3 regions of the Heyndrickxia acidicola genome follow, and region 2 is predicted to be linked to each of the others. Evidence: riboswitches for the same ligand, from Rfam matches in the RefSeq annotation. Region 2 holds a riboswitch; each other region holds the start of a gene.
The links. Region 2 has a riboswitch for S-adenosylmethionine ahead of A5N88_RS06545 (Fur-regulated basic protein FbpA). Riboswitches for the same ligand answer to the same signal wherever they lie in the genome.

Region 1: it holds a riboswitch for S-adenosylmethionine, as region 2 does, so the genes downstream of both, mtnK (S-methyl-5-thioribose kinase) here and A5N88_RS06545 (Fur-regulated basic protein FbpA) in region 2, are expected to answer to the same signal.
Region 3: it holds a riboswitch for S-adenosylmethionine, as region 2 does, so the genes downstream of both, A5N88_RS20615 (O-acetylhomoserine aminocarboxypropyltransferase/cysteine synthase family protein) here and A5N88_RS06545 (Fur-regulated basic protein FbpA) in region 2, are expected to answer to the same signal.

The regions. Positions count from the first base shown of each region.
Region 1 is NZ_KV440953.1:1,931,368-1,935,208, reverse strand. Features, by position in the region: gene mtnA (S-methyl-5-thioribose-1-phosphate isomerase) at 125-1,180, opposite strand; gene mtnK (S-methyl-5-thioribose kinase) at 1,197-2,399, opposite strand; SAM riboswitch class I at 2,509-2,663, opposite strand; gene A5N88_RS09020 (carbon-nitrogen family hydrolase) at 2,892-3,674, opposite strand.
Region 2 is NZ_KV440953.1:1,401,099-1,404,939, reverse strand. Features, by position in the region: gene A5N88_RS06550 (MFS transporter) at 1-1,153, shown strand, start outside; SAM riboswitch class I at 1,463-1,572, shown strand; gene A5N88_RS06545 (Fur-regulated basic protein FbpA) at 1,698-1,904, shown strand; gene A5N88_RS06540 (IDEAL domain-containing protein) at 2,208-2,564, shown strand; gene pssA (CDP-diacylglycerol--serine O-phosphatidyltransferase) at 2,719-3,420, opposite strand.
Region 3 is NZ_KV440953.1:4,425,944-4,429,784, reverse strand. Features, by position in the region: gene metX (homoserine O-acetyltransferase MetX) at 1-323, opposite strand, end outside; gene A5N88_RS20615 (O-acetylhomoserine aminocarboxypropyltransferase/cysteine synthase family protein) at 337-1,641, opposite strand; SAM riboswitch class I at 1,787-1,901, opposite strand; gene A5N88_RS20610 (GntR family transcriptional regulator) at 2,272-2,949, opposite strand; gene A5N88_RS20605 (YitT family protein) at 3,082-3,841, opposite strand, start outside.

The DNA of each region.
Region 1 (3,841 bases), 530 kb from region 2:
CAGCTTACGAAAAGCTGCCACACAGACGGTCAACAATAAGCAACAATTTATGAATATACAGCCATATCTAAACAAAATAGAACAAAGCGCCTATCGGAAGACGCTTTGTTCTAAAAAAGAAGGCTTAATAACGTAATAGTTGATTCTTTATGCTTTCAGTATAGGATGGGTACAAAATTCCTTTTTCTGTTATGATGGCAGTGATCAGCTCTGATGAAGTGACATCAAAGGCAGGATTGTAAACCTGAATGCCTTCAGGTGCTATCTGGGTGCCATTCAGTGTTGTAACTTCTTCCAAGTTTCTTTCTTCTATTGGGATAGAATCACCATTTTTCAATGTTAAATCAAAACTTGAGGAAGGAGCAGCAACATAGAATGGTATTTGGAGTGACTTTGCTATGAGAGCAAGTCCATATGTTCCAATCTTGTTGGCAGTATCTCCATTCGCTGCAATTCTGTCAGCACCCACAATAACAGCTTTAATTTTTTTTGTTTTCATTGTATGTGCTGCCATGTTATCTGTAATGAGTGTTGTCTCAACTCCGGATTGCTGAAGTTCCCATGCAGTTAAACGGGCACCCTGCAGAACGGGACGTGTTTCACAGGCGTATACATGAAAATGTTTGCCCCTTTCGCTTGCAAGATGGAAAGGTGCCAGGGCGGTCCCGTATTTTGCAGTTGCAATGGATCCTGCATTGCAGATAGTCATCACTGAGTCGCCCGGTGTTAAAAGCAATAATGCATTTTCTCCTATCTGTCTGCACATGGCCTCGTCCTCAGCCTGTATTTGGATGGCTTCATGAAGCAGGTCAGTTTTCGCTTCATTTACGGAACGGGCATTACCAATCGAATTTATCAGCCTGTTCAGTGCCCAGGATAAATTCACTGCGGTGGGTCTTGAAGAATTTAAGTATTCTTTTTCTTTCTGAAGTTTAACAAGAAATGCTTCAAGTTCATCGATTTCATAGTTTTGTGCAGACATTGCAAGCCCAAATGCGGCTGTGATGCCAATTGCCGGAGCACCTCTCACTTTTAATGCCGTAATCGCTTCATATACATCCTGGAGCGTATATAGATCGATATACTCAGTTATATGCGGTAACGCCTGCTGATTAAGCAGTTTAATGTGGTTATCCATCCATTCAATTGAAATAGGAATGGCAGTCTGAAGTCTTGTCATTACAATTGCACCTCGTTTACTTTTTTGCCTCACCTGTCAAAGCTTCTTGAAGCAGTACAATAAATTGCTGGATACTATCAACGCGGGAATGCTCCAAAATGCATGTTTTCCCAATGGTTAGAGCAGCTTTTTTATTTTGAATCCGCTCATCTTTATCCGCAATCCCTTCCAAGTCCTTTACATGGGATAGGCCGATTGTTCTTCTGATTAATTCACAACCGGCAAAACCGATGGAATCTTCAAAAATTTTATTCAATATTGAATCCAAGAAGCCTGGTACTTCTGCGAAATTATCGATATTGTGATGCAGCCAAGCATGTGTAAAATGGTTTACAAAGGATTTCCAGGTTTGTTGAATTTGTTGTAGAATAAAATCTCGCTTTTCCTCATTTCCTGTAATTGCCTGAAAGATAAGATTTGCAAAAAACTGTCCCACATCAAATCCAAAAGGACCATAAAAAGCAAATTCGGGATCAATTACTTTTGTCTCCAATTGATTTGCAAAAATGCTTCCTGTATGTAAATCTCCATGAAGCAGCGCCTCAGCCTCAGTTAAAAATTTTCTCTTCAGCTTTGCCGCTTCGAGTTTAAGCAATGAATCTTGCCAAATCGACTGAATTTCATCATAAAGCTCTTCTTCAAAATCATTGGATTCGCTATCAAAAAAAGGATCTGTAAAGACTAATTCCTCTGTAATCCTGCAAAGCTCAGGATTTGAAAACTGTTTGGCGAATTCCTTTTTCTTAGAAGGCGGCAGAGCAAATTCAGATGTGTAAAACAGGGTTTTGGCCAAATATTCTCCAATATGGTCAGCAAGCAGAGGATATCTTTCTCCTTCAATTAATCCATTTCGAACAATTCTTAAATAAGAAAGGTCCTCCATAACGGTGATGGCAAGAAGTTCATCCTGGTAAAACACTTCAGGTACAAAATGCGGAACGATTGCACCGTGCTGCTTTAATGCATTGGCTTCGATTTGGGAACGCTGAAGAGTTAAAGGCCAGCTTTCCCCAACTACTTTTGCATATGGAAGAGCTTGTTTAATGATGATTCCTTTTTGGCTTTCTTGATCCTTGATATGAAAAACAAGGTTGAGGTTTCCATCACCAATTTCGTTACACATTAATATTTCGTTTGAAAAAAGCCCCAGGCTTTTTGCTAGTGTGACAGCTGTTTTTTCTGTTAATGGCTCATATTCCTTTACTTCGGTATAAGACATAGAAAAATCCCTCCAATTTATTCTGAATGTTGGAAGAGGCTTTTCGAATATCCTGGATTAAAAAAGCCTCTCTCAGTAATGAAAGAGGCTCCGAAGGTATTCTCCGAACCTCTTATCTGCCAGAAAGAATTCTTTCTGTTGGAATTAGCACCGTGCCTTACGGAAAAATCCGGCACTTTAAAAAAGCGCCCCATTGAACAATGGTATTACGGTCGGTTGCTGGGCTTCATAGGGCCAAATCCCTCAGCCTGCTCTTGATAAGAGAATTAATTTTCATATTTTTTAAAAGAATTACAATTCACGATTGCTATATTATCAGTATTTATTTCATTATGTCAATCACTATTTTCAAAAATTAGTTAAAAGCAATGGCTGCTTTTTCACTTTAAGGATGAATCTGTACGATGTTATTGTTGGCGGGCAGCCTACTCTAAAGCTTGAATGATTCAATTTTTATAGCATTCGAGCTTTAAAAGGCTTTGAAATTAATAGTTAATAATATTCCGGCAAACGATCGCTAAAAACAGGAATTTTTCTCCGGACTTCTTTAACCAGGGAAAAATCCGCTTCTTTAATGACGAGACCTTCGTCTTCTCCCCCCTCTGCGAGAATCTCTCCCCACGGGTCAATGATTAAAGAATGCCCGCCAAACGTGTTATTCGGATCATTCCCAACACGGTTACAGGCAATGACATAGCACTGATTTTCGATTGCCCTTGCTATTAAGAGGTTTCTCCAGTGGGAAAGACGGGGCTTTGGCCATTCAGCACTAACAAATAATGCCGAGGCTCCTTCTAAAAAAGGCTTTCGTATCCATTCAGGAAATCGAATGTCGTAACAAATTGCACCTGAGAAGCTTTCGCCATATAAGGTAAACTCACCACTGTTTGTTCCGTGCTGAAGAAACAAATGCTCATCCATCAATTTAAATAAATGGAGCTTACTGTATTCCTTAATAAAATTTCCTTCTCTGTCTACAATCAGCATCGTATTGTAGTGGCCTTGTGCTGTCTTCTTCGCAATGGATCCGCCAATAATGTCCACCTGATATGTTAAGGAGCATCTTTTTAAAAATTTGAATGTTTGTTTTGCTTCTTCATCTGCTATCTCTGAAAGCCTGGTCAGGTCATATCCAGTCGTCCAGAGTTCTGGTAAAATAACCAAATCACATTTTTCCTCACTAGCCTTGTGAATCCATTTCTCAGCATTTTCATAATTTTTTTCAGGCTGCCCAAAATGAATATCCATTTGAATACATGCCATTTTTTTCAGCAAAGGATTTTTCCTCCTCATTTTTAGATTATCTCTTTACATTGGCTTCTTTTCGTTATAACATTTGTTACTAGATTTTAAAAGTTCAAAATTAAAAGAAAAGCGGAAGGGACCTGCTAATCGGCGACCAGCATATGACGGGCCGTCAAAGAAGGTACGATCTTTAACCT
Region 2 (3,841 bases):
GACCGCAGCTGTCATAGGGCTGCTTGCAAGTATTCAATTTTTGGCATATGCGGGTTTGCAAATACCAATTGGAATATTATCCGATCGTTTCGGCCCGAACGGTTTCTTAATAGGTGGAACGCTTGTAAATGGAATTGGGACCGTTCTCTATAGTCTGGCACCCGATGAAACAGTCCTTCTTGCCGCAAGACTTTTGGTGGGAATAGGGGACGCAGCCATATGGATTAATCTTGTGTTAATTTTAAGTCAATGGTTCAAAGCTCAGGAATTTGTCAGTCTTTTAGGCTGGGCAGGTGTAACGGGAAGCGTGGGATTCCTTACAGCCACTGTCCCTTTTTCATTATGGATTGCACAATCTGGGTGGAGAATTCCCTTTTTGACAGTGGGAATTCTGCTATGCCTTATAGGCTGTACGCTTTATTTTATTCTTATAAGAAAGCCAAATCAATTGTTTAAAAAAGAAGAACCTGTGGATTCTCGTTCTTTAAAAAAGGAAGAGAAGCTAGAAAAAACCCTCTCCATTTTAATCCGGTTATTTTCAAGCCGACAGGCATGGGCGACATTTTTCTGCCATTTTGGCTTAGTTGGTACTTATGTAGGGTTTATTGGCTCTTGGGCAGTGCCTTATGGGATGTCGATATTCAGAATGTCAAGAACTGGAGCAAGCCAGTTAATTATGATTGGATTAATAGGTGCGATAGTGGGAGCTCCGTTAATAACCTGGATTTCAAGCCGGACAGGTTCTATTAAACGCCCTTATTTGCTGGTACAGAGTATCGTTTTTTTCAGTTGGGCAGGGTTTGTTTTATTTAATGGAAAACCTCCGTTTTTTATGCTTGTCATCCTTTTCTTAATCATTGGTTTTGGCAATGGGGCCAGTACACTTACATTTGCGGTTGTCCGACAGTCATTTCCTATCAAAGAGGTTGGGGTTGTTTCCGGTTTTGCAAATACTGGCGGATTTTTAAGTGCTGTTTTACTTCCAAGCTTATTTGGAAAAGTACTTGATTTTTTTCAGCATGCTCCCCAAACAGTAGGCTACCATTACGGATTTATTATTCCTTTATTATTTTCGTTGTTCAGTGTAGCTGGTGGAATACTGATAAAGGAAAAGAGCAAGAAACAAGGCAATGCAGGCAGCTCAGCTGTATAATTTGAAAGCAGCCTTGTAATATATAAACTTAAAAAGCCTTATCTGCTCTTATTTGCAGCAGATAAGGCTTTTTTAAAAGGAAATAGAGGTCAAAATGTGATCAGAAAAACTTTTATGACTACAACACAATTAGTTGAATATTTAAATTGAAATCTGCTAGTTTTTTAGCTCATCTGTGTGAAACGGCTGTTTCACACGAATGAGCTAAAAAAACATATACGATTATAAAAAAATAAATACGAGTTGACAACTAGGATTAATCGGTTTAAGATGGATCATAAGGAAATGTCATCCGTATAAAATTGAATGAACTTATCCAGAGAGGTGGAGGGAATGGCCCTGTGAAGCCTCAGCAGCAGATTCTTTAAAAAAGAAAACTGTGCTAATTCCATCAAGCGTATGAGCTTGGCAGATAAGTTGAGGAAGTATTTAGTTTATTAACCCTCTTCTTATACCAAGGAGAGGGTTTTTGCTTAGGATTTTTATGAATTATTGTATTCTATGGTGATCTTTTTAAGAGATGAGAATAAGGAGTGAGTGTAAAATGGGAAATATTCTTAGGAAAGCAGTAGAAGTCAGGAGGAATGAATTAATTAACAAGCTTATCACGTTTAATTTGTATAAAAAAGAGGGCAGACATTTGTTTGAATTATCATTAACTGAGTTGGAAATAGAATACAAACAAGCCTTAGCACATACACATCCTCATAGTGACATGGGTTCGATCCGCTTTTCTGGTCTTAAAAATTAATTTATAACTAGAAGTAACGCCCTTTTACATTATTTTAGATAATCCTCTGTCACTTCCTCCTATGTTAAGAAACTCAAATTAGTAAAATCTCTAACAATAAAAGCCTATTTCCAACAGAATATTATTGAAACGTTTTTAATCAATCAGGCATTTAAAGAAAAATAGAAAAAGAGTACTCATTTTGAAAGAATCTGCATGTAAATTAAAAAAGTGGGTATATTTACATTAATAAAATGGAAGCCCGCTCACTTAAAAACCAAGAATGCGGGTTTAAATGATCCATAATCAGGAAGGTGAATACAAATGAAAAAGACTGATAATATGAGCCTTAGAATTGGAGATTGGGTCAAAGGAAGAACGCATGATGGTGAAATAATACAAGGCTATTTAGAAGAAGTAAATGCCATTCAGGGATTTGCTAAGGTAAAAGTAATAGAATGTGATAACAAGTTTAGAAGAGGAAAAACGATAGAAGTCCTTGAACATTGGATTGAAAAAATACCGGAAAGCTCAGAAATTACAGAAGAATATATTGGCATGCTGATCGATTTGGCCTTATTGACCAAGGATGAGGAATGGTTTATGGAGCTGGCATTGATTTATAAATCATTTAAAAGCTCACAGCAAATTAAAGATGACCTGTTTTATCTCTTAAATTAAAGGCTGTGTTAAAGTAAATGCTGGTAACTGCTCATTTTTCAGATCATTTTACAGTAAAAAAGAATGAGCTAAAAAACAACAGTGTCCCTTAACATGACCGCGTAAAAAAATTTTTTTACACTAACTGTGCGGGAAAAGATAAAAAGAGCAGTCATCACTGCTCTTTTTGTTTGCGCCTATCCTTTTCTTTAACAAATTGATATCCAATAAAGGCAATATAAAGAGGAATCGCAACATAAATAAAATATGGAAATTTATGGTGTTCGTGTTTGAACACAATGTAAATCGCGTATCCCAAAAAGATGGTAATGATTGTTCCATATTTTGGGAGAGGAACTTCTTTCAAACTTGGAATTTTAATTTTGCTGACCATTAGAAGGCAAAGAACTATGAATGCAATTGGAAGAATGACTGAAGGCAGACTGCCGTGGAACAGGGTAAAAAGGGTCAATAATCCTCCTGCTGCAGTAATGGGTACACCTGTAAAATAGTGAAGGGTTGATTTCATGGCATTAATATTAAAGCGGGCAAGTCGGTACGCTCCAAATAATGGGAACAGTCCTGCTATAGCCATGCCGATAATGCCAAAATCCTTAAAATATGAATAATAGGACATCATTGCGGGGGCTACTCCAAAGGTCACAATATCTGCAAGTGAGTCCAGCTCTTTACCCAGTTCACTTTCTGCATTTAGCATTCTGGCAATCCTTCCATCCATGCTATCGAGCATCATTCCAATAAGAATCAAAATGGCAGCATTCTTAAAATCGTGCTCTGCAGAATTCATGATGGATAAGAAACCAAAAAATAAATTTAGTAATGTAAATGTATTAGGAATACTTCTTTTATAAATGATAATCACTCCCGATTAAATCATAAGCAAATTAAAATTGCTTATTAATAAACATATCCAGTTCATCCTAATTTAGGCTTTTTTTTTACTCCATTTTATAATTTTAAATTTTTAAGGTGATCATTGTCTACATTTTTTTATTATTCCCGGAGTTTATGAGATAAGCTACGTAATCCTAAAAATGGAATAGAATATAATCATACTCCTTTCAAGCTTTCTTTGCAAAAGACTCAATTCGTAACCTTTGTAGTATATTGGCATAAAATGATTAACATAAACAGGTTATGTAATAAGACCAGCCCCACCAAGAGATCACATTACTATACTGATTTATCCCTTGTACATATACGGAAACAGTCAAACAATAGCCCTGAAATATAACGTATATTATTTTTGCAGAATCTGTTAGGCATAAAGTTTTATT
Region 3 (3,841 bases), 3.0 Mb from region 2:
TCCTGAAGTTCAGGGGAGTGGGACAACGGACCGGTTGATCCGTTGCATCCACCTAAAACATTAAAGGATATCACCTGATATTTCTGTATGTCGACTGCTTTTCCTTCACCAATCAGCCCGCTCCACCATCCGGGCTCTTCCGTTGATCCAATGGCAAATTGGTTTCCCGTTAAGGCATGGCAGACCAGTATGACTGGTGCGTCCAGCGGCCCTTTCCTCTCGTAAGCCAGCTCAACACTATCCAGCACCACACCTGACTCCAGCTTTAGCTGCCCAATGAAAACCCTGCTGTCCCTGTCGGCTATCGTCTGATGTAATTCCATTTGCGGCTCCCGATCAAACAGAAACAGCAGCTGCTTTTAGAATGGCCTGTTCCAGATCGGCGATGATATCCTCTTTCGCTTCTAAACCGACAGAAAGGCGAACCAGTTCTTCCGTTACACCGGATTGTTTAAGATCGTCGCCGCTCAGCTGCTGGTGGGTAGTAGAAGCAGGGTGGATAATAAGAGATTTTGCATCCCCTACATTCGCAACATGTGACCAGAGGGTAACATTGTCGACTACCTTGCGTCCCGCGTCCCTTCCGCCTTTAATGCCGAATGTTACGATGGAGCCCGCTGCGCTGTCCTTAAAGTATTTTTTGGCCAGCTCATGGGATGGATGGCTGGAAAGTCCAGGATAGCTTACCCAATCTACTGCAGGGTGGTTTTCTAAAAACTCTGCCACCGCCTGAGCATTTTCAGTATGCTTTGGTACACGCAAATGCAGGGTTTCCAGTCCTTGAAGCAGCAGGAATGCGCTGTCAGGGCTTAACGCAGGACCAAAATCGCGAAGGAGCTGTACACGAAGCTTTGTGGCAAACGCAGCCTGCGGCACATCCACTCCATAGCGAAGTCCATGGTAGCTATGATCCGGTTCACTGAAGCCAGGGAATTTTTCGCTGTTCCAGTCGAATTTGCCGGCATCCACAATCACTCCGCCAATGGTTGTTCCATGTCCGCCAATCCATTTGGTAGCCGAATGAACCACTACATCAGCGCCCCATTTAATTGGATTTGTGGAATATGGTGTACCAAATGTATTATCAACAATCAGCGGAATCCCGTTTTCGTGTGCAATATCTGCAACGGCTTCAACATCCAGCACCTGCAGGCTTGGATTTCCGATAATTTCAGAGAAAATCGCTTTTGTTTTTGGCGTGATCGCTTTGCGGAAGTTTTCCGGATCGGATGAATCAACGAATTTTGTCGTGATGCCGTATTTTGGCAGCGTTACGGCAAACAGGTTATAGGTTCCGCCGTAGAGATTGCTGGCAGCCACGATTTCGTCGCCTGCCTCGGCCACATTCAGGATGGAAAAGGCAATCGCTGCGGCACCGGACGATACGGCAACAGCAGCTGTTCCTCCTTCAAGCAAAGCAACGCGTTTTTCAAAAACATCTACCGTCGGGTTCCCGATACGTGTATAGATGAATCCCTCCTGCTGAAGTGCGAATAGTCCTTGAGCATAGTCTGTGTCTTTAAATACATAGGAAGTCGTTTTGTGGATAGGCACAGCACGTGATCCTGTTGCAGGGTCAGGCTGTTGTCCTCCGTGAAGTAATAAAGTTTCTGGGCGAAGTGCTTTTGATTCGTTTGTCATTTTGCATTCCTCCTAATTTTTTGTGGGTAATGAAATAGGACGTGCATCGAGAAATTCCTCTTTGCTGCAATATCTTAGGATGAGGAGTGCAGGGGGGAAAATAAAAAGCCCTCTTCATAAGAAGAGGGCGTATATTCGTATCCTCCCCTTATCTTTCAGATCCTGGTTAGATCTGTAGGAATTAGCACCTTTTCAAGCATTCCTGCCTGAAGGTTGCCGGGCTTCAAAGGGCCTAGTCCCTCCGCCGCTCTCGATAAGAGTAATTTCATTCAATTTTATGAAAAATTAAAATTCATCTTGAAATGGATTATAGTGGAGCCCAGAGGAAAAGTCAACCATGCTTTTTAAGAAATTCGAAGATTCTATTATTTTTTAGAATACGAAATGGAATGAAAAGGCGATGTTAAAGGGATGTTCGTTTACATCATTGCAGTAAAAAATTTTTTTTGCTGAATACAGAAAACCTAATAAGAAGGGCTCATTACGTTTTTTGCTCAGACTGTTTTTGTACATGTAAAAACAAGGTATAGTTCTCTATTGGCTTCTGCTCCAGGCACTTGCATTCCACTGGACAGAAAGGAGCCTGCTTGTGCCGAAGGATGTCCGTACCTTGAACAGAAAAAAGCCCTGCTAAAATAAATTTTGCAGGGGCTGATAATTGATAATATCCACTTTGAGCTCTTCAAGGCTGTATTGCAGATGGTTGATTAATCTCTCCTCGAACAGGTTTTGATCATTTTGTTTAACGGCTTCAACAAGGGCTGAATGATCCGCCCATTCATGGCTGCTTCCCTGTTCAAAATGATGGAAGGCATCATAAATGAGCAGGTAAATATCAATCTGAGACAATATCTTATTTAAGAATTCAATGAGGAACCGATTTCCTGATGCTTTCGCCAGGGTCGAGTGAAATTCACGGTTCGCCCGGTTGTAGTCCTGAAGGGTTATATTTTCAAAGAAAGCCTCCTCCACTTTGGCCAGTCTGTCCATCTCGCGAACCTGTTCCTCTGTCACCTTATGGAATCCCTCTTTTACTGCAATCAGCTCAAGTTCTTGGCGAATTGTAAAGGCCTGGACCATTTCCTCAATGCTTGGCTGAATGACATAGGCCCCCTTATTTGGGATAACGTTCACAAACCCTTCCTGCTCAAGCTTTCGAATGGCATTGCGTACAGGCGTCCTGCTCACCTTCAATTGCTCTGCAATGGTCGTTTCAATCAGCTGCGTGCCAGGAGCAAGCCTGCGGCTGATGATGGCATTGGTTAGAGTATTATATACTACTTGTTCCATCGACTTTTTCGTTTCCATATGTATACCGCCGTTTCATCTCGCTTTACTTGGTCTTTCGTTTATATATTATCATACCTTAATCCTGCATGATTACAAACGGCGGCGTTCAGAATACAAAAACACTGCCCATAGAAGGGCGGCTGCATTTTTTTATATGGCCCGCTTAAAGCCATTGCCAATGATTTCTGAGGTATTGTGAACAGTGACAAACGCATGAGGGTCGACTTCCAGAATATATTTTTTCAGCTTGATGTATTCTCCCCGTCCCATAAAGGTTGTAATAATGTTTTTCTCCTGGCTTGTAAAAGCACCTCTGCCCGTATGGATTGTTGCCCCTTTATTTAATACATCCACGATAAAGGACCTGATTAATTCTCCTTTTTCACTGATGATGGTGACTTCCTTGGATAAGTCAAATTGCGCCGCTACATAGTTTACAAACAGACTGAGTACAAAAATACCGAGAACGGAATAGAGTCCGTCTGTAAATCCAAACACGATAAAGGATGATGAGGCAATCAGCAAGTCTGCCATGATAATCCCCGTGCCGATTTTCACCGAGAAGAATTTATTTAAAATGATGGCAATAATATCGGTGCCTCCAGATGAAGCATTTTGGCGAAACAGTAAAACAAGCCCTACCGCATCAATAAAAAGCCCTACAATCAGCTGCACTAATTTGTCCTGGCTGAGAGGAGCCTCCACTGGGCAGAACCTCTCCAAAAGCAATAAGAAAACAGAGAGCGAAAAACTGCAATAAAAGCTTTTCAACCCGAATCTTACTCCGATCGTCAGCATCCCGACTATAAAGATTATCGTCTCAAATCCCATCAATATGAATCCAAGCGGCAAATTAGGCGCGTAATGATGAAGGATAATGGATATTCCGCTCACCCCTCCAAAGACAAAA